One region of the Streptomyces sp. NBC_00353 genome, then DNA from elsewhere that is predicted to be linked to it. Evidence: riboswitches for the same ligand, from Rfam matches in the RefSeq annotation. Region 1 holds a riboswitch; each other region holds the start of a gene.
What was found. Region 1 has a riboswitch for cobalamin ahead of OHA88_RS34000 (cobalamin biosynthesis protein). Riboswitches for the same ligand answer to the same signal wherever they lie in the genome.
Positions count from the first base shown of each region.

Region 2: linked by a shared signal. The riboswitch ahead of OHA88_RS18215 (ribonucleoside-diphosphate reductase subunit alpha) and the one ahead of OHA88_RS34000 (cobalamin biosynthesis protein) in region 1 are both predicted to bind cobalamin.
Region 3: linked by a shared signal. The riboswitch ahead of OHA88_RS31285 (prenyltransferase/squalene oxidase repeat-containing protein) and the one ahead of OHA88_RS34000 (cobalamin biosynthesis protein) in region 1 are both predicted to bind cobalamin.
Region 4: linked by a shared signal. The riboswitch ahead of OHA88_RS09285 (CbtB domain-containing protein) and the one ahead of OHA88_RS34000 (cobalamin biosynthesis protein) in region 1 are both predicted to bind cobalamin.

Region 1 covers NZ_CP107985.1:7,543,800-7,548,875, forward strand. Annotated here, with positions in the region: gene OHA88_RS33995 (cobyric acid synthase) at 1-1,251, opposite strand, end outside; gene OHA88_RS34000 (cobalamin biosynthesis protein) at 1,248-2,228, opposite strand; cobalamin riboswitch at 2,379-2,509, opposite strand; gene OHA88_RS34005 (hypothetical protein) at 2,674-2,907, opposite strand; gene OHA88_RS34010 (inorganic phosphate transporter) at 2,920-4,212, opposite strand; gene OHA88_RS34015 (class II aldolase/adducin family protein) at 4,506-5,076, shown strand, end outside.
Region 2 covers NZ_CP107985.1:4,047,246-4,052,321, reverse strand. Annotated here, with positions in the region: gene OHA88_RS18220 (ribonucleotide-diphosphate reductase subunit beta) at 1-268, opposite strand, end outside; gene OHA88_RS18215 (ribonucleoside-diphosphate reductase subunit alpha) at 268-2,664, opposite strand; cobalamin riboswitch at 2,808-2,932, opposite strand; gene OHA88_RS18210 (GNAT family N-acetyltransferase) at 2,986-3,486, opposite strand; gene mctP (monocarboxylate uptake permease MctP) at 3,840-5,076, opposite strand, start outside.
Region 3 covers NZ_CP107985.1:6,941,917-6,946,992, forward strand. Annotated here, with positions in the region: gene OHA88_RS31275 (energy-coupling factor transporter transmembrane component T) at 1-488, opposite strand, end outside; gene OHA88_RS31280 (SCO2322 family protein) at 485-1,177, opposite strand; gene OHA88_RS31285 (prenyltransferase/squalene oxidase repeat-containing protein) at 1,174-2,439, opposite strand; cobalamin riboswitch at 2,504-2,688, opposite strand; gene OHA88_RS31290 (phosphomannomutase/phosphoglucomutase) at 2,773-4,134, opposite strand; gene OHA88_RS31295 (glycoside hydrolase family 13 protein) at 4,127-5,076, opposite strand, start outside.
Region 4 covers NZ_CP107985.1:1,946,586-1,951,661, reverse strand. Annotated here, with positions in the region: gene OHA88_RS09295 (Asp23/Gls24 family envelope stress response protein) at 30-524, opposite strand; gene OHA88_RS09290 (histidine phosphatase family protein) at 772-1,368, opposite strand; adenosylcobalamin (AdoCbl) riboswitch at 1,496-1,644, shown strand; gene OHA88_RS09285 (CbtB domain-containing protein) at 1,648-1,866, shown strand; gene OHA88_RS09280 (CbtA family protein) at 1,895-2,668, shown strand; gene OHA88_RS09275 (GNAT family N-acetyltransferase) at 2,758-3,333, opposite strand; gene OHA88_RS09270 (SDR family oxidoreductase) at 3,527-4,273, shown strand; gene OHA88_RS09265 (SDR family oxidoreductase) at 4,374-5,076, shown strand, end outside.

The DNA of each region.
Region 1 (5,076 bases):
CCCCACCCGGCACCCGTCCAGGAACGGCTCGCCGCCCCGGACATCGGCGACGCCGTGATGGATCTCGTACCCCTCCACCGGCTCCCCGAGCGCCGAACCGACCGGCCGGGCCAGGGTCTTCTCCCGGTCGAACCGGATCCGTACCGGAAGCAGTCCGAGCCCGTCGACCTGCCCGGCCCGCGACTCCACCTCGTCCTCGATGCGCTCACCGAGCACCTGGAACCCGCCACAGATGCCGAGCACCGGACGCCCCTGCGCGGCCCGCCGCAGCAGCGCGTCGGCCAGCCCCCGTTCGCGCAGCCAGGCCAGCGCCTTCACCGTGCCGCGCGTGCCGGGCACGATCACCAGGTCCGCGTCGGCCAGCTCCTCCGCCCGGTCCACGAACCGCACCACCACACCCGGTTCGGCGGCCAGCGCGTCCACATCGGTGAAGTTCGACATCAGCGGCACCGCGCACACCGCGACCCGCAGCACGTCCTCGCCGTGCGGAGGCGCGACGACCGACTCGCGTACGGCCCCGCGCAGCGAGATCCGCAGTCCGTCCTCCTCGTCGATGCCCAGGCCATGGGCGAACGGCAGCACCCCGTACGTCGGCCGCCCGGTCAGCCCGTGCAGCATGTCGAGCCCCGGCTCCAGCAGCGACACGTCGCCGCGGAACTTGTTGACCAGATAGCCCGCGATCAGCGCCTGGTCCTCGGCGCTGAGCAGCGCCGTGGTACCGAAGAAGGAGGCGAAGACACCGCCGCGGTCGATGTCGCCGACGACGACCACCGGGAACCGCGCGGCCCGCGCGATCCCCATGTTCACGATGTCGGTGCGGCGCAGATTGATCTCGGCCGGGCTGCCCGCCCCCTCGCAGATCACCGCGTCGTACGTGCCCCGAAGCTGTTCCAGACAGTCCACGACCGTGGAGAGCAGCGACTCCTGCCGTCCCCCGTGGTAGCCGCGTGCACTCATCTCGCCCACCGGCCTGCCCATCAGGACGACCTGGCTGGAGCGGTCGCTGCCGGGCTTGAGCAGTACCGGGTTCATCAGCGCGGTCGGCTCCACCCGGGCTGCCTGGGCCTGCATCGCCTGCGCACGTCCGATCTCCGCGCCCTCGCGGGTGACGAACGAGTTCAGCGACATGTTCTGCGCCTTGAACGGCGCGACCTTCACCCCCTGGCGCACCAGCCAGCGGCAGATGCCTGCCGTGACGACGCTCTTGCCCGCGTCCGACGTGGTTCCGGCGACAAGCAGTCCGCCGCTCATTTTCCGCTCCGTCCCGCGGCCGGGCGCCGCCCCGTGGACGACCGCCTCCCCGCGATCAGCCGGCCCGCCGCGCACACGCCGAGGGCCAGCACCCCCACCCGGCGCGACAGCCGCACCGCGCGCTCGATGTCCTCGGTCTCCACCGCACGGCCGGCCGTGCCGTTCAGCACCGGCCGGTGCTCGACACGGCCGCCGTACGCCAGGGTCCCGCCGAGCCGTACGCCGAGCGCGCCCGCGAACGAGGCCTCCACCGGCCCCGCGTTGGGGCTCGGGTGCTTGCCGGCGTCGGCCCGCCAGGCGCGTACCGCCCGACGTGGCTGCCCCCCGGCAACCACGGCGAGCGCGGCCGTGAGACGGGCACCGGGCCAGCCGACGACGTCGTCCAGCCGGGCCGAGGCCCAGCCGTAGCGCAGATGGCGGGGTGATTTGTGCCCGACCATGGCGTCGAGGGTGTTGACGGCCCGGAAGGCGACGAGTCCGGGCACGCCGCCCAGCGCGCCCCACACCAGCGCGCCGACCACCGCGTCGGAGGTGTTCTCGGCGACGGACTCCACCACGGCGCGGGCGATCTGCGGCCCGTCGAGGGAGTGCGGGTCGCGGCCGCACAGATGGGGGAGCCGCTCACGGGCCAGTGCGATGTCACCGGCGGCCAGCGCGCCGCCGATGGCGCGGGCCTCGCGCCCCAGCGAGGTGCCGCCGACGACCGACCAGGTGGCGGCCGCGGTGAGGGCGACGGATGCGGCGGGATGACGGCGTACGGCACGGGCGGCCAGTGCGGCTCCGCCCGCGGCCCCTCCGGCGCAGACCAGGGTGTGCAGTGCGCCCCACCCGCGGTGGTCGCGCCACAGGCGGCGCTCGACGGCTGCGGCGGCCCGTCCGAACGCGGCGACCGGATGCCGCCGGCGGGGATCACCGAGCAGCAGATCGCCGATCAGACCGGCCGTGGCGCCGTACGCGAAGATGCGGTCGGCTCGCACGGCTCAGCCGGCCGTTGCGCCTCGAAGGACCTTCGTACAGCCGGCTCCTGGTGGGAGCGGCACAGAAACGGACGACGACGCACGGCAGCCGGGCATGGCGATATGTCCTCACTCAGGGTCCGCGCCCTGGTTCGACGTGACCGGCGGCGAGAGTCTCCTGGCTCCCGGATCCGCAGTTCCCCCGGCCTTCCAACCCGCCTGCGCGAGCCGTGACTTCCGGTGTGGGGGACTGCTCCCCGGTGACAGTGGCGGGACCGCGCCGGATTCGCACCGGCTTCCTCTGCTGTCGCCGTAAATGGCTCCGGCAGTCCACCACGCTCCGCGAATGCCCGTCAACCTGGCCTTGACCTGCGGCGGCGCAGTGTGCGCAGACGCACATCGGGCCGGACACACGCGAGGTGTGTCCGGCCCGATGAGACCCCGATGACGGAGTGCGGGTTGGTGCTCAGGCGACGATCAGATAGATCCCGTACGCGACCGCGGCCGCGCAGAGCCCGAAGCAGAGGTACGCGCCGGTGCGGGCGAGTACCAGGGAGCCTGAGGTGGAGCCGCCCTGCGCCGCCGGTTCCGGCTGCTTGGAGAGGCCGACGATGCCCAGGGTGAAGAGGCCCACCAGCGCCACGGTGACGACGAGGGAGACGCCGAAGACGGAACCGAGAGCTGCCCAGTCGATGTTCATGGTGATCTGTCCTTACACCGTGGCGGGCCGCGCCGGATCGGCGACGGTTCCGGCCGGGGCCGGGATGGTGGTCTTGAGGTCCGTGTCCGCGTCCGTGGCTGCGGTCGCGTCCGCCGTCGTGGCCGCAGCCGCGGCCCCGGTGGGCGGCGGGGTGACGGCCGCCATGGCGGTGGTGATGACACCCGCCGGTTCGGCGTCGGGAGCGACATCGTCGTGACCGACCGGCTTGCGGCGGGACAGCAGCCAGATGGCGGCGGACCCGCCGATCAGCAGCATGGCGACGACGACGACACCCCAGGTGCCCTGCTTGGTGAGGAATTCCGCGCCCGCACCGACCAGACCGGCGGCCGGCAGGGTCAGACCCCAGGCGACGAACATCCGGGTCGCGGTGGACCAGCGGACCACACCGCCCCGGCGGCCCAGTCCCGCACCCATCACGGCGCCGGAGCACGACTGGGTGGTGGAGAGGGAGAAGCCGAGGTGCGAGGAGGCCAGGATGACCGTGGCCGCGCTGGTCTGGGCGGCGAAGCCCTGCGGCGGCTTGAGTTCGGTGAGGCCACTGCCCATGGTGCGGATGATGCGCCAGCCGCCGAGGTAGGTGCCGAGCGCGATGGCCATACCGGCGGAGACGATGACCCAGACCGGCGGGTTGGAGCCGGGGGAGAGAACGCCGCCGGTGACCAGGGCCAGGGTGATGATGCCCATGGTCTTCTGCGCGTCGTTGGTGCCGTGGGCGAGCGAGACCAGTCCGGCCGAGGCGATCTGGCCGGCGCGGTAGCCCTTGGCGGTGGCCTTCTCCTGGGCGTCGTTACGGACCTTGCCGCCGATCCGGTACGTCAGCCTGGTCGCCAGCAGTGCGGCGAGACCGGCGACGACCGGGGCGGCGACCGCGGGGAGCAGCACCTTGGTGACGACGGTGCCGCCGTCGACCGAGGACCAGCCCGCCGACATCACCGCGGCGCCGATGAGTCCGCCGAAGAGGGCGTGGGAGGAACTGGACGGCAGGCCGACCAGCCAGGTCAGCAGATTCCACAGAATGGCGCCGACGAGGGCCGCGAAGATGACTTCTGTCCGCAGCCCGTTCTCGTTGATGATCCCGCCGGAGATCGTTTTGGCGACCTCGATCGACAGGAACGCGCCGACCAGGTTGAGAGCGGCGGACATGGCCACCGCTGTCTTGGGTTTGAGAGCGCCGGTCGAGATGGTGGTGGCCATCGCGTTGGCGGTGTCATGGAAACCGTTCGTGAAATCGAACACTAGAGCTGTCACGATCACAATCGCGAGGAGCAGCGTGATGTGTTCCATTTACCCAGGCAATCGCTCGACGTCATTGGCTCGTGGACCGTAGGCAACCTGGGTGAACGGAAGATGAACTGGACGGGGCTCTGTGGTGACTCGAAGCGGAGTGGCGTTGATCGTTTCGACCGCCACGCGGCAGTCGGAGGCCACCGCAGGGCGTGCGGTGGCCGGAATTCGCCGCCCTCGCCCCGTCCGGTGGACCGCCGATTCCGAGGGCGAATCCGCCGGAAAATCCGACAAAGAGATGTCGGTCACCCGACGGTCTCCTGCCGCGCCCGCCCCGCTGACAGGATTCCCCCATGAGCGATCGGCATGAGGACGGAAGCGGCGCAACAGCCGCGCAGGACACACAGGATGCACACGCCGCACATGACGCACAGGACGCCGTCGAGCAGGCCTGGCACGGCGTCGTCGCCACCGCCCGCAGGACTGCGGCGGAGGGCCTGGTCGTCGGGACCTCGGGCAACGTGTCGGCGCGGGTCGGCGACCTCGTCCTGGTCACGCCGAGCGGTGTGCCCTACGACAGGCTCGGCCCCGGAGACACTGTCGCCGTCGACCTGGAGGGCCGCCAGGTCCTCGGCGACCTGACCCCGACCAGCGAACTCCCGCTCCATCTGGCGGTCTACCGCAACAGCGACGCGGCCGCCGTCGTGCACACCCACGCCGTACACGCCACGGCCGTCTCCACCCTCGTCCCCGAGGTTCCGCTCGTGCACTACGCCGCCGCCATGCTCGGCGGCCCCGTCCGCACCGCGGCCTACGCGCGGTACGGAACGCAGGAGCTGGCCGACAACATGCTGGGCGCCCTGCGCGACCGCACAGGCTGTCTGCTCCGGAACCATGGGACCGTCACCTACGGATCCACCCTCG
Region 2 (5,076 bases), 3.5 Mb from region 1:
AGTTGATGTGCTTGTACAGCGTCAGCACGAGGTTGTTCGACACGATCGAGTCGCCGGTCGCGAAGAACGCGACGAGCCGGCCGATCATGTGCTGCTCGCCGGGGGACAGCTTGGCGAGGTCGGCCACGTCGGAGTGGAGGTCGACCTCCTCGACCGTCCAGGTGTTCTTGATCGCATCGCGGTAGCGCTCGTAGAAGTCCGGGTAGCGCATGGGTCGCAGGGTCAGTTCGAAGCCCGGGTCGAGCAGGTTCTTCTCGGTGTTGCTCATTACTGGCAGGCCTCGCAGGACTCGGGGTTTTCGAGGGAGCAGGCGATCGCGTCCGCGTCGGGAGCCGCTGCCTGCTGTACGGGAATGGGGGCGGCGGCCGCGGCCCGGCCGGATGCCGCGCGGGCGATCCGGGTCGCCGGGCGCGAGCGCAGGTAGTACGTCGTCTTCAGCCCCTGCTTCCAGGCGTACGCGTACATCGAGGAGAGCTTGCCGATCGTCGGCGTCTCCAGGAACAGGTTCAGTGACTGGCTCTGGTCGAGGAACGGCGTACGCGCCGCCGCCATGTCGATCAGTCCGCGCTGCGGGATCTCCCACGCCGTGCGGTACAACGCCCGTACGTCCTCCGGGATCCAGGCGAACCCCTGCACCGAGCCGCTCGCCTCGCGCAGCGCCTCACGGGTCCGCGCGTCCCACACGCCGAGCTTCTTCAGCTCATCCACCAGATACGCGTTGACCTGGAGGAACTCACCGCTGAGCGTCTCGCGCTTGAAGAGGTTGGAGACCTGCGGCTCGATGCACTCGTACACCCCGGCGATCGAGGCGATCGTGGCGGTCGGCGCGATCGCCAGCAGCAGCGAGTTGCGCATGCCGGTCTTCGCGATCCGGGCGCGCAGCGCCTCCCAGCGCTCCGGCCAGGTCAGCTCGGTGGCGTAGTGGTCGGGGTGCAGCACACCGCGGGCGGCGCGCGTCTCGGACCAGGCGGGCAGCGGACCGGACCGCTCGGCGAGGTCGCAGGACGCCTCGTACGCGGCGAGCATGATCCGCTCGGAGATCTTCGTGGAGAGCGCGCGGGCCTCGGGGGAGTCGAACGGCAGCCGCAGCTGGAAGAAGACGTCCTGGAGCCCCATCGCGCCCAGACCCACCGGGCGCCAGCGAGCGTTGGACCGGCCGGCCTGCTCGGTCGGGTAGAAGTTGATGTCGACGACCCGGTCGAGGAACGTCACGGCGGTACGGACGGTGGAGTCCAGCCGCTCCCAGTCGATCCCACCGTCGGCCACGAACGCCCCGAGATTGACCGAACCGAGGTTGCAGACGGCCGTCTCGCCGTCGTCGGTGACTTCGAGGATCTCGGTGCACAGGTTCGACGAGTGGACGACGCGGCCCGGCTCGGCGGTCTGGTTCGCGGTCCGGTTGGAGGCGTCCTTGAAGGTCATCCAGCCCTGGCCGGTCTGCGCGAGGGTCCGCATCATCCGGCCGTACAGCTCACGCGCCGGCATCGACTTGCGGGCCAGGCCCTTGGCCTCGGCGGCCCGGTACGCGGCGTCGAACTCGTCGCCCCACAGGTCGACCAGCTCGGGCACGTCAGCGGGCGAGAACAGCGACCAGTCGCCGTCCGTGTCGACCCGGCGCATGAACTCGTCCGGGATCCAGTGCGCCAGGTTGAGGTTGTGCGTACGCCGCTGGTCCTCACCGGTGTTGTCGCGCAGCTCCAGGAACTCCTCGATGTCCGCGTGCCACGTCTCCAGGTAGACGGCGGCGGCGCCCTTGCGGCGGCCGCCCTGGTTCACCGCGGCGACCGAGGCGTCGAGTGTCTTCAGGAACGGCACGATGCCGTTGGAGTGCCCGTTGGTGCCGCGGATCAGCGAACCGCGGGCGCGGATCCGGGAGTACGAGAGGCCGATGCCGCCCGCGTGCTTGGAGAGCCGTGCCACCTGGTGGTAGCGGTCGTAGATCGAGTCGAGCTCGTCCAGCGGCGAGTCCAGCAGATAGCAGGAGGACATCTGCGGGTGCCGGGTGCCGGAGTTGAAGAGTGTGGGGGAGGACGGGAGGTAGTCGAGACGGCTCATCAGGCCGTACAGCGAGGCGACCTCGTCCACTGCGCGCGCCGAGTCGTCCTCGGCGAGACCGGCCGCGACCCGCAGCATGAAGTGCTGTGGCGTCTCGATGACCTGACGGGTGTGCGGGTGGCGCAGCAGATAGCGGCTGTGCAGCGTCCGCAGCCCGAAGTAGCCGAACCGGTCGTCGGCGCCGTCGGCGAGCGACTGCTCGACCAGCGCGTCGAGCCGGGCCGCGTGGAGCGCCACGAACGCGGCCGTGCGGTCCGCGATCAGACCTTCGCGGTGGCCGACGGAGACCGAGGCGGAGAAGGACACCGCGCCCTGACCGGCCGCCTCGTCCGCGATGGTGCGGGTGAGGAGGCGGGCGGCGAGCCGGGAGTACGCGGGGTCCTCGGAGATCAGACCTGCGGCGGCCTCGGTGGCCAGCGAACGCAACTCTGCTTCGTCCGACCGGGCGTTGCGCCCGCGCAGCGCGGCTGCGGCGACGCGACCGGGGTCGGTGTCGGGCAGATCGACGGTGAGGTCGGTCAGGGTCCGCAGCAGTGCGGTCCCGGGTCCGTCGTTCGCGGTTCCCGTGGACTCGGCGACTGAAGCCGGATCGGCTGGCGCGATGGTCATGTGGTGCTCTCCCTCGCTCGGCTCGGGGCCGGGCGGGGAGCGGGGCAGCCGGGCAGAGGCGGGCCCGGAAAAGAGGGCAGCACTCCGTGCGGCGTCCACCGGCCCATCCGCGAGGCCCGGACGTCTGGGCGTCCGGATCGGTCGAGCCGGACGCGCTGTCGGCAGGTCCTCGGACTTACAGGGTGCGCAAAAGTACACCGATCACACCGTTGCGGGACAGTTCCGGATTCACACCGGATTTCCCTGCGGCGACAGCGAGCACGAGCATACATGTGGGGGCCGCCCGATGAGACAGCCCCCACATGTTGTGTCGTACGCGGTTCACAGGGTGAGGCTGTAGGTGAGCAGCTGGAGGCCTGGAATGGGATACCAGTCGCGCTCCGGAGTCCGTGCGAAGCCCAGTCGACGGTAGATGCGGTGCGCCCCGAGCATGGCCGGCTGCGTCGACAGGACGAGCCGCGCGACGCCGTCCGTACCCCGTGCGCGGTCGATACAGGCCCGTACGAGCGCCTCACCCGCCCCGAGGCCACGCGCCTCCGGCGCGACGGCGAGCATCCGGAATTCGGCCTCGTCGGGGCCGGCGATGTCGGCCCACGGGTTGCCGGGCGGTGCGTATGTCACGCCGCCCAGTACCCGGCCGTCGGCACCGACCGCGACGAGCACGTCGGCCTCGGCGGCGCGGCGCGGCACGTCGCGGAGTCGTTCGAGATACGGGTCGTCGGCACCGAGGTCGAGCAGGCCGTCGTCGAGGTACGCGAATGCGGTGATCTCGCCGAGAAGGTGGTGTTCGCTGGGGTCGACGGCCCTGATCGATATGTCCATGGCGGAAGTCTGCCGTACGGGGCGCGGGGCGCGGGGTGCGCGCCCAGGGGCACCAGGGGTGCCGCTCCTGACCGAAACCGGTGTGGCCCGCCCGGCCACGGATTTGTCCTCCGTCGTCGGGCGGGCCACATGTATCACTGGCGTGCAGGCTTAGGGCCTCTCGCTTGGATCAGGCTGGGGGGCTCGCGGGGTCTGGCACGCACATCTGCCGCGTTGTCGTCGGTTTTCCCCAAGCTCTCGGCTTCGCTCGAGCAGGGGAGACCCCATTCGCTCCGCGTGGGCTCCTTCCTCCGCCCTGCAGCTGCACGCACCGGACCCCGCTCCCTGATCCGGCCTGATCCAAACGAAAGACCCTACTTGGTCGACGGGCTCGCGTCGGGGGAGCCGGCCGGCTCAGGCCTGGCCAACGGGAGTTCGACCTTCACGCCCGGGTCGCCCGCGTCCGCCGTGTAGTCGGACGGTGACGTCTCGTCGATTCCGGCCGGGGCCTTCACCGCGTTCAGGACGAACGTCAGCACCACCGTCACCACCACGTTCAGTACGAACGCCGTCAGGCCGATGTAGCCGATCTCGCCGATCCCCGGGATCTCCTTCGAGGAGCCGCCGAAGTGCGCCTGGGTCGGGCTCGCCACCCCGTACGCGGCGAGCGTGCCGTAGACCATGCCGACCGCCCAGCCGGCGAGCAGCGCCCAGCGGTGGAACCACCGGGTGAACAGGCCGCCGACCAGCGCCGGGAACGTCTGCAGGATCCAGATCCCGCCCAGCAGCTGGAAGTTGATCGCGACCGTCTTGTCCATCGTGAGGACGAAGGCGAGCGCACCGACCTTCACCAGCAGCGACACCAGCTTGGAGACCTTCGTCTCCTGGGCCGGGGTCGCGTCGGGCTTCAGGAAGTCCTTGTAGATGTTCCGGGTGAAGAGGTTGGCGGCTGCGATCGACATGATCGCGGCGGGCACCAGCGCGCCGATACCGATCGCGGCGAACGCCACCCCGGCGAACCAGTCGGGGAACATGTTCTCGAACAGCTGCGGGATCGCCAGCTGCCCGTTCTGCACCTTGACCCCGGCGGCGATCGCCATGAAGCCGAGCAGTGCCAGCAGGCCCAGCATCAGCGAGTACAGCGGCAGGATGGTGGTGTTGCGCCGGATCACGTCACGGCTGCGGCTGGAGAGCGTCGCCGTGATCGAGTGCGGATACATGAAGAGCGCGAGCGCCGAACCCAGGGCCAGGGTGGCGTAGCCCCATTGGCCCGGGTCGGCCGGCGCGAGCGCGCCGCGCGGCTTGCCGGTTGCGGGGTTGGTCTGCGAGAACGCCTCGCCGGCCTTGGCGAAGATGTCGTCGAAGCCGCCCAGCTTGATCGGGATGTAGATGATCGCCACCGCGATGACCAGGTAGATCAGGCCGTCCTTGACGAACGCGATCAGTGCGGGGGCCCGCAGCCCGGAGGAGTACGTGTACGCGGCGAGCACCGCGAACGCGATCAGCAGCGGCAGGTCCTTGACGAACCAGTGCGTGGTCTCGCCGCCGCCGACGCCCATCACGTCCAGTACCGCCTGGATACCGACGAGCTGGAGCGCGATGTACGGCATC
Region 3 (5,076 bases), 600 kb from region 1:
GACTTCAGCAGCCGGGCCGGGTTGGCGAGCGAGTTCGCCGCGCCGATGCAGATCAGCAGGGTGGCCAGCTTCGCCCCGTCGTACAGCGCGAAGAGCAACTGCTCGGCGGTGACCCGGCCGCCGATCCTGACGCCCTGCGCCCAGTCGGGGAGCGGGACTTCGGGGAGGGTGAACACCGGGTGCGTACCGGGGATCGGTGAGCCGAGAAAGACGGAGAACAGCAGCCGCACGCCGACGACGAACAGCCCGATCCTGATGAACGCCCCGTACGAACGGGCCCACGGCGCATCCGTCCGGCGCGCCGCCACGACGTAACCGGCCACCCCCACCAGCAGCCCGAGCAGCAGCGGATTGCTGGTCCGGGAGGCGGCGGTGGCCAGCCCGATCGCCCACAGCCACCAGGCCCCGGCGGGCAGGGCGTTGCTGCGGGTCGCCTCGGGGGCGCGCAGGGCACGGCCCGGCCGGGCAGGGCCGGCGGAGACGGTCATCCGCGGCGGCGGCGGGCCTGCACCACTGCGGCGACGCCGAGCAGAAGGACGGCGGCGACACCGGCGAGCACCCCGGCGGACGGACCGCCGCGGCCGCTCCCCGGGTGGGCCGAGGCGGACGGGCTCGCGGGTGCCTGCGACGTACCGTCGGCGTGCCCGGTGCCGGAGACCTGCTCACCGCAGCCCGAGGCCGGATAGCCGGAGATCGCGCAGAGCAGTGCCTCGCTGCTGTAGCGCAGCGGCTTGGCCACGGAGGCGAGGGCCTCCGCGGCGCTCGCGTCCTCGGCGACCTGCGCGCATGCGGTACGCGGCGCGGGCGGCGTCTCCCCGTCCGGGGCGTCCGCCGCCGTGCCGGGGTCGATGACGAGCGCGATCCGCTTGGTGCCGTCCTTGGCGGGGGTGTCCGCACAGATCACCGCGAAGTCGGGGGCGCGGCGCGGTTTCGCCGAGTCCTGGGAGTCCTCGCTCACCGAGAACCGGAAGCCCTGCACCGCACCGTCGTCGGGCCGGACCAGCGACGGGCCCTGGGTGGCGTACGCCCAGCCCGTCCCCTTGCCCTCCCAGAACGACCAGTAGCGGTAGCCGGCCGCGTGGGCGGTGCCCGCACCGAGCACGGTCAGGACGGCGCCGAGAACGAGCAGCAGGGCGCCCGCCGTCGGCCACCCGGATCGATTGCCCGCCCGGTTCACAGCTGCGGGGTCTTCCGGCGGCTGCTGATGAGGAAGCCGACGCCGGCACCGGCGGCGAGACCGATACCGACGAGCCACCACACCCCGAGACCGGCGTCGTCGCTGGTGCCGTCCTGCGCCGCGTAGTCGCTGGTGGCCGGCGAGGGTGTGTGGGCGGCGGCCGGCTTCGGTCCGGTCGCGTTCAGCCGCTCGACCAGGTCGACGCCGCCGAAGTCGCGGGCATCGGCGCCGGTCGTGTGCGCGGCCACGACCAACTGGGCGTAGGCGGCCGGGCCGTTCTCGGCCGCCCAGGGCGCGGCGTTCTTCTTCAGCCAGCCGAGCGCGCCGGCCGCCTTGTCCTGGTGGCCCGTGGCGGCCAGGGCGACGACCGCGTCCGCGGTGTTGCCGAAATCGGGCTGCTCGGTGGTGTCGGTGGCGCCCGGCATCGGGGGCTGGTTCAGGTGGCCGGTCTTCGCGAGGGCGCCCGCGAGATAGTGGGCACCGTTCTGGGCGGCCTGCTCGGGCTTGACGACGGCACCCTTGTGGCAGGTGGGCGCCTTGTCCTCGGACGCGGAATTGTTCCAGGCGGCCAGCCCCTTGCCCATCGAACCGAGCACTCCGGCCGCGGTGGCGTCCGCGTTGGCGGCGAGCTTGCCGGCCTTGTCGGGCTGGTACGCGAACGCGCCGCCGTCCTTGCCGCCGCACGGGATGGCCAGTTCGAGCAACGCGTCGTACGGCGTCCTGCCGCCCTTGGTCGTCACATCGCCGAGCCGCTGGCCCCGCTTGGCCAGGGCGCCGATCACGATCGAGGTGGAGTTGGCGTCGCTGGGCGAGCCCGGGTTGTAACCCCAGCCGCCGTCCTCGTTCTGAACGGACTTCAGCCAGTCGACCCCGTTGTCGACGGCATCGCCGTGCCCGCCGACCTCGGCCAGCGCCTGGACCGCGGCGGCGGTGGCATTGGTGTCCGTCATGGTCTTCGCGTCGCACGGCTTGCCGGCATCTGCGCGGTACGAGGCGTAGGCGCCGCTGTCGCACTGCTGGGCGACCAGCCAGTCGACGGACGCGGCGGCGGGCGTGACCCCTTCGAGCCGCTGGGCGATGAAGGCCAGCGACTGCCTCCAGACCCCGTCGTACGTCGGGTCCTTGGTGCCGTACAGCCCGGACGGCAGTGCGACGGACGGGGTGGGCGACGGAGACGGCGCCGCCACCGCGGCCGGGGCAGCGGCCGCACAGAGCACGGTGGCGGTGGCGGCGAGCGTTGCTGCGGTGCGGCGAACGGTCATGGTGGGCTGGGCCTCTCCTGCGGTGGGAACCGGGCACAGGCACACTCAGGCACCAGGCTCCGGCCCCGTATGCCTCGACGGTGCCGGTCACCGGGGTTCCGGTGACGCGAGCCGGTCACGACCGCGGACAGGGCATTCCGACTTACCGCTGTGTCAGCGGCTCACGGTTGCGTGGTCAGCGCCGGATTCGCACCGGCTTCCCCCTGAACGGGCATGATGACGACTCGCACACTCTACCGGGGCGTAGCCCGCCCCTTCGGGCGGAGGGGCGCCCGGAACAGCGACGTACGTCACCCGTGGGGCCGGGGCGGGACGGAGCGGTGGGAGAGGAGGTCAGCCCCTGATGACCGCCAGTGCCTCGTCGCGAACCCTGGCCATGGTGGCCTCGTCCCGGGCTTCGACGTTCAGGCGGAGGAGCGGCTCGGTGTTGGAGGGGCGGACATTGAACCACCAGTCCGCTGCCGTGACGGTCAGGCCGTCGAGTTCGTCGAGGGTGACTCCCTCACGGCCGGCGTAGGCAGCGGTGACCGCGGTGAGGCGGTCGGCCCGGTCGGCGACCGTGGAGTTGATCTCGCCGGAAGCGGCATAGCGGTCGTACCCCGCGACCAGTGCGGACAGGGGACCGTCCTGCCCGCCGAGCGCCGCCAGCACATGCAGGGCAGCGAGCATCCCGGTGTCGGCGTTCCAGAAGTCCTGGAAGTAGTAGTGCGCGGAGTGCTCGCCCCCGAAGATCGCCCCGGACCGGGCCATCTCCGCCTTGATGAAGGAGTGCCCGACGCGCGTACGCACCGGGGTGCCGCCGTGCTCACGGACCACCTCCGGCACCGACCACGAGGTGATCAGATTGTGGATGACCACGCCCGAGCCGCCGTGGCGGGCCAGCTCCCGGGCCGCCACCAGCGCGGTGATCGCCGACGGCGAGACCGGATCGCCGTGCTCGTCGACGACGAAACAGCGGTCCGCGTCTCCGTCGAACGCGATACCGAGGTCGGCGCCCTCGTCACGCACCCGCTTCTGCAGGTCGACGATGTTGGCCGGATCGAGCGGGTTCGCCTCGTGGTGGGGGAACGTCCCGTCCAGCTCGAAGTACATCGGGACCAGATCCAGCGGGAGGCCCGCGAAGACCGTCGGCACGGTGTGCCCGCCCATTCCGTTGCCCGCGTCCACCACCACCTTCAGCGGCCGGATCGACGTCACGTCCACCAGAGAGAGCAGGTGGGCGGCGTAGTCCTGCAGGGTCTCCCGTTCACCGACCGCGCCCGGCGTCGCGACCGGCTCCGGGGCGCCCGACTCCTGCCATGCCTCCACCAGCTCCCGGATCCGGGACAGGCCGGTGTCCTGGCCCACCGGGGCCGCGCCCGCACGGCACATCTTGATGCCGTTGTACCGGGCCGGGTTGTGCGAGGCCGTGAACATCGCTCCCGGCAGGTCCAGCGCCCCCGACGCGTAGTACAGCTGATCCGTCGAGCACAGCCCGATCAGTGTCACCGCTGCGCCACGGTTCGACGCACCCCGCGCGAAGGCGGCCGCGAGCCCGGGCGACGAGGGCCGCATGTCATGCCCGATCACGATCGCCTCCGCGCCCACGACCTGCACGAAGGCCGCCCCGAACAGCTCGGCCAGCGACTCGTCCCACTGGTCCGGAACCACCCCTCGTACGTCGTACGCCTTGACGAGCTGCGACAGATCAGCCATGGGAATGACCGCTTTCTTCCTTGGTGGTGAGCCAGACGGCAGTGTCCGGCGGGAGGGTGCGTCCCTGCAGGGGGGCGCTGCTCAGTACGGGGCGGCCGGGCAGGCCGAGGGTGTCGAGCGACAGTGGGTCGGGCCCGAAATTCACCACGCACCCCAACTCGCCCCGCCGGAAGGCGAGACAGTGGTCGCCGGGTGCGGTGTACCAGCGCAGGGCTGCGTGGGCCTCGGCAGGGTGCTCGCGGCGCAGGAGCAGCGCGGCGCGGTAGAGCGCGAGGGTGGAGTGCGGGTCGGCCAGCTGGGCCTCCACCGTGTGGGCGGCCCAGCCTTCCGGCTGGGGAAGCCAGCAGTCGTCCGGGGCGGCGGTGGTGAAGCCGTAGGGCGGCCGGCTGCCGGACCAGGGAATCGGGGTGCGGGCGCCGTCGCGTCCCCGGTCGGTGTGACCGGAGCGTTCCCAGAGCGGGTCGCGTATGCGGTCGTCGGGGACAGCGGCCTGCGGGAGGGCGAGTTCCTCGCCCTGGTAGAGGTAGGCGGCTCCGGGGAGGGCCAGCATCAGCAGGGCCGCGGACCGGGCCCGCAGCTCGGATCCGTAGCGGGTGACGGGGCGTACCGCGTCATGGCTGGAGAGCACCCAGGTGACGGGTGCGTCCACGGAAGCGGTCGCCGCGAGGGAGTCGTCGATGACGCCGCGCAGCGCCTGCGCCTCCCAAGGGGCCTCCAGGAAGGCGAAGTTGAAGGCCTGCTGCATTTCGTCCGGGCGTATGTACCGGGCGAGGCGTTCCGGCGCGAAGACGGCGGACTCGGCCACCAGCACACGGTCCGTCGGGGCGACGGCGCCCGGCGGGGCCGGATGGGTGCTGAGAAGGGCGCGCCACTCCCGGTAGAGGGGGTGCAGCTCCTCCTGGTCGTAGTAGGGCATGAGGTGGTTACGGAGCGGGTCCTGGT
Region 4 (5,076 bases), 5.6 Mb from region 1:
GACCAGGCGCGATCCGGTCCGGCGAACCACTACGCGACTCGCCTCTCCGGCGCCTGCTGCTCCTCTTCCTCGTCGGGCAGCTTCACGTCGGTCACCGTGATGTTGACCTCTACGACCTCCAGACCGGTCATCCGCTCGATGGCGGCGATCACCTCGGTCCGGACATCGCCCGCGAGCTCGACGATCGGGAAGCCGTATTCGACGATGATCGACAGGTCGACAGCGGTCTGAACCTCGCCGACCTCGACCTTGACACCGCTGGTGACGGACCGGCTTCCCGCTCCGGGCACTCGATCCCGCACGGTCCCCATACCGCGGACGAATCCTCCGCCCATGCTCTGGACCCCGGGCACGCCCCGGGCCGCCAGCCCGGCGATCTTCGCCACTACGCCGTCGGCGATCGTGGTACGCCCCCGTGCCCCGGGCTCCGTTCGGCGGTTTTCGCCATGCGGTCCCGCTCCGTGCGTGGACTCGGATGCCGGGCGGGTGGTCTCGGGCCGGCTCAGCTGCGTTTGATCGCTCATGGTCGGTCGCCCTTCCGAAGAGGAGGTGGGCTCGATCGCCTTGGCCATTTTACGTACTATTTGTCAGCATTGCTTGAGCGGAAGAGTGCACGGTCGGGCCCGTCACTGAGGGGAGTGGGTCGCTGTGGGGGAGTCCGGTCTCGGGCGTCGGCTCTCCGGTCCGGGGCGGGGAGGTGAAGTCCGTCGTGACGCATGGCGAAAGCGGCGCACGTGATTCCGTGATCCATCACGGATACGACTCGTCCGGCTACTGTCTGTGCAGTGCGGTGGTCTCGTCGGTTCCGGTGCCCAGGGGCCGCCCGCAACGCAGGTTCCACCGCCCGGACCGGCCGCTGAGCTCGGTCAGCGTCAGCGGAGCGACGTCCAACCGCCAGAATGTCTGGGGCGGAAGGCCCAGCGCATGCACGACCGCGGCCCGCACCACCGCGGGTTCGGCCACGGCGAGCACGCTGCCGTCATCGGCGCCCTCCCGATGCAGCGAATCCAGCCAGCCGCCCACCCGCGCATGCAGATCCAGCAGCGACTCACCGCCGTGCGGGGCCGCCGAGGGCTTGGACAGCCAGGCCGATACCGCCCCCGGCTCGTCCCGGCTCACCTCCGCCAGCCGTTGCCCGCTCCAGCGCCCCAAGTCCCAGCCACGAAGGGCAGGTTCGGGATCGGACCGCAGACCCAATGCCTCGGCGGTCCCGGTGCACCGTTCGTCCGGGCCGTGCACCCGGCGATCGGCAGCAGGCACCGCGGCCGCGGCCGCACGCGCCCGCCGGACGCCGGACGCGTCGAGCGGGGCGTCGCCGTCGAACCGGGCCTCGCGCAGCGCCGCGTTGAGCGCCGGTGAGATCAACATCACCCGTACCGTCAACACCCGCGTCAACTCCCTGAACTGTGGCCTCTTCAGTAAGCACACCATGGCATCCAGGGCTGTGGGGTGGGCAGATGGTGCCATGGCGGCGGGGTGCTCCCAGACGGTATGGTCGCGACGAACATGACGACGGTGTGATGGAAGTCCGGTGAGAATCCGGCACGGTCGCGCCACTGTGAACCCGTATCCGTACGGGAAGTCAGACCCAGCGCTGTCGTCTCAGGCACCACGATCGGGACGCGTGTTCCCCCAGGAGGTTCTGCCATGGCACAGACTGCTGCCCCCGCCGCCGTCGCATCACCCGCCATCACCCCCATCTCGCTGAAGGCCATCGCCCCATGGGCGGTCTTCTTCGGCATTCTCATGCTCGTCCTGCTGTACTTCGTCGGCGCCGAGCAGGGCGCCACTTCGGTCATCTCCGGCGAGGGTGTCCACGAGTGGGTACATGACGGTCGCCACCTGCTCGGTTTCCCCTGCCACTGACACGCCGCGCAAGCCAGGGGAACCCCTCATGAACTCCATATCCGTCAGAGCCCTGCTGGTCCGCGGCATGCTGGCCGGCCTCGTCGCGGGCGCGCTCGCACTTGCCGTCGCCTACTTCCTCGGAGAGTCGCGGGTCGACGCGGCGATCGCCCTCGAAGAGGCACACAGCCACGACCACGGCGGCGGCGAGGAACTCGTCAGCCGCACGATGCAGTCCACGGCCGGCCTCGCCACCGGTGTCCTCGTCTTCGGCGTGGCCATCGGCGGCATCGCCGCGCTCGTCTTCTGCTACGCCCTCGGCCGCATCGGCAGGTTCGGCCCGCGGGCCACGTCTGCACTGATCGCGTTCGGCGCCCTGCTGACCGTGTATGTCGTGCCGTTCCTCAAATACCCGGCCAACCCGCCGGCCGTCGGCAACCCCGACACGATCGGCCAACGCACCGCCCTGTTCTTCCTCATGGTCGCTCTCAGCGTGCTGCTCGCCGTTGCGGCCGTCATCCTCGGCAAGCGGCTGGCTCCTCGCCTGGGCAACTGGAACGCGACGATCGCCGCATCCGCCGGCTACGTCCTCGTCATCGGTCTCGCCTACGCTTTCCTGCCCTCGTTCAACGAGGTCGGCAAGGACTTCCCGGCTGGTCTGCTGTGGGAGTTCCGCCTCGCCACCCTCGCCGTTCAGGCCACGCTCTGGACCACTTTCGGTCTGTTTTTCGGCTACCTGACCGAACGGCTGCTGGTGCCGGGACCGGACACGGTCCCGGCGGGTGGCGGCACGGCATCCCGCACGGCCACCGCTGCCGGCTGACCGGCCGAAAATCCGCTACGACCGAACCCGCCAGGAGACGCCTGGCGGGTTCAGTCGTGGTCGGGGCAGAGCCGCCCGGGTGCCCGGCGTCATGACGGACGTCGAGCGGAGACCTCGGGAGAAGGTTCGGACCCGGCGGCTCCGTTCGTCGCAGTCGCTCCGCCCCCGGGTTCGGCCGCCGGTCCGGCCGTCCAGTCGATCCGGTAATGCCTCAGCAGGTCGTCCTCCCCGACGAAGTGCATGCCCGCCGCTGCCATGACGTGCTGGGACGCGGTGTTGTCGAGGTCGGCGTCGCCCCTGACCGACGCGACACCCGCGGCACGGGCAATCTCCAGCAGTGCACGCAGGGCCTCGGAGGCGTACCCCTTTCCGCGCATTGCCGGTATCAGGCCGTAGCCGATCGTGACCTGCCCCCGGTCGTCCGGGACACCGTGGAAACCGACTCCGCCGATGGCGTGCCCGTTCTCGCGGAGGCGGATCTCGTACGCGCCGAACGGCTGAGGATTGCCGGTATCCGCGCAGTGCTCCAGGAAGTGCCTCGCGCCGGCCCGGTCGCCGTCGTTGGGGTAGTCAGGTGCCCAGAGGGCGTCCGGCCCGGGACGGCCTTGCACTACGCACTCCGCCTCCGCGGGGGTCAGTGGGTGGAGCACGAGCCGCGTTGTCACAAGAGATTCCATGACTCGCCGGACTATCACGGCGGCAAGCCTCGACGCATCGGAATTTTGACCGATCGAAAAGTGGGTAGCGGCGCTCGTAACGTTGCTACGCGGTGGTGGTAGCGACGCTACGCAAATGGTGTTAGCGTTGTTCCATCGGGAAGCGGGCATCACCGCACCCCCTTGAAACGGGAGCAACGCCTTGACTGAGCAGACCACCACCGCACGCCGGGTCGCGGTCGTCACGGGAGGATCCAGGGGTATCGGCCGCGAGAGCGCCGAACGCCTGGCTGCCGACGGATTCGCCGTCGTCATCAACTACGCCGGCAACCGGACGGAGGCCGAGGCCGTCGTCGCGGTGATTGCCGCCGCAGGTGGCGAGGCAATCGCCCACCGTGCGGACGTCGCCGACGAGGCCGCGGTGGCGGCGCTCTTCGATGCGGCGGAGGAGACCTTCGGCGGAGTCGACGTCGTCGTCCACGCCGCGGGCGTCATGACGCTCGCACCGCTCGTCGACATGGACCTGGACGCGCTGGACCGGATGTACCGGACCAACATCCGTGGCACGTTCGTCGTCGACCAGCAGGCGGCCCGCCGCCTGCGCGGCGGCGGAGCGATCATCAACTTCTCCAGCTCCGTGCTGTCGCTGGCCCTCCCCGGCTACACCGCCTATGCCGCCACCAAGGGCGCGGTCGAGGCCATGACCCTGATCCTGGCCCGCGAACTGCGAGGCAAGGACATCACGGTCAACGCCGTGGCCCCCGGGCCGACCGCCACCGCTCTCTTCCTGGACGGCAAGGACGAGGCGACCATCGAGAAGCTCGCCGGCCAGGCACCGCTGGAGCGCCTCGGGACTCCACAGGACATCGCGGAGGTCGTCGCCTTCCTCGCCGGTCCCGCCCGCTGGGTCAACGGCCAGGTCGTGCGTGCCAACGGCGGCATCGTCTGACCCCGCCCGCTGACGGCAGCAGACCGCCGCTCCCACGACCGTTGTCACCCTCCATCTCTTCTTCCTCTCCTTCACCGACCGAAAGACCGAGGACTGAGTCATGAGCAAGACCATCGTCATCACCGGCGCGGGATCCGGCTTCGGCGCCCTGGCCGCCCGCGCCCTGGCCCGCGAGGGCCACACCGTCTACGCGGCCATACGCAACACCCGGACACGCAACGCCGCGCGTGTGGCCGAGGCGGCGGCGTACGCCGCCGAGCACCAGGTGGACCTGCGCACCGTCGAACTCGACGTGCTGTCCCAGGAGTCGGCGGACGCCGCCGTCGCCACCGTCCTCGCCGACGCCGGACAGCTGGACGTGATCATCCACAACGCCGGACACATGGTCACCGGCCCCACCGAGGCGTTCACGCCAGAGGAGCTCGCGGCGGTCTACGACACCAATGTGCTGGGCACCCAACGCGTCAACCGGGCCGCCCTCCCGCACCTGCGCGCCCAGGAACACGGGCTGGTCGTCTGGGTGGGTTCCACGTCCACCAGGGGAGGCACCCCGCCCTATCTCGCCCCGTACTTCGCCGCCAAGTCCGCCATGGACGCGCTCGCCGTCTCGTACGCCGCCGAGCTGGCCCGCTTCAACATCGAAACCACCATCGTCGTGCCCGGCTCCTTCACCTCCGGCACCAACCACTTCGTCACCGGCGGCCACCCCTCCGACCTGACCGTCGTCCCGGCGTACGAAGAGCGCTACGCGGGGATGATGGACCAGGTCTCCCAACGCCTGGCCGCCCTCGCACCCGCCGACG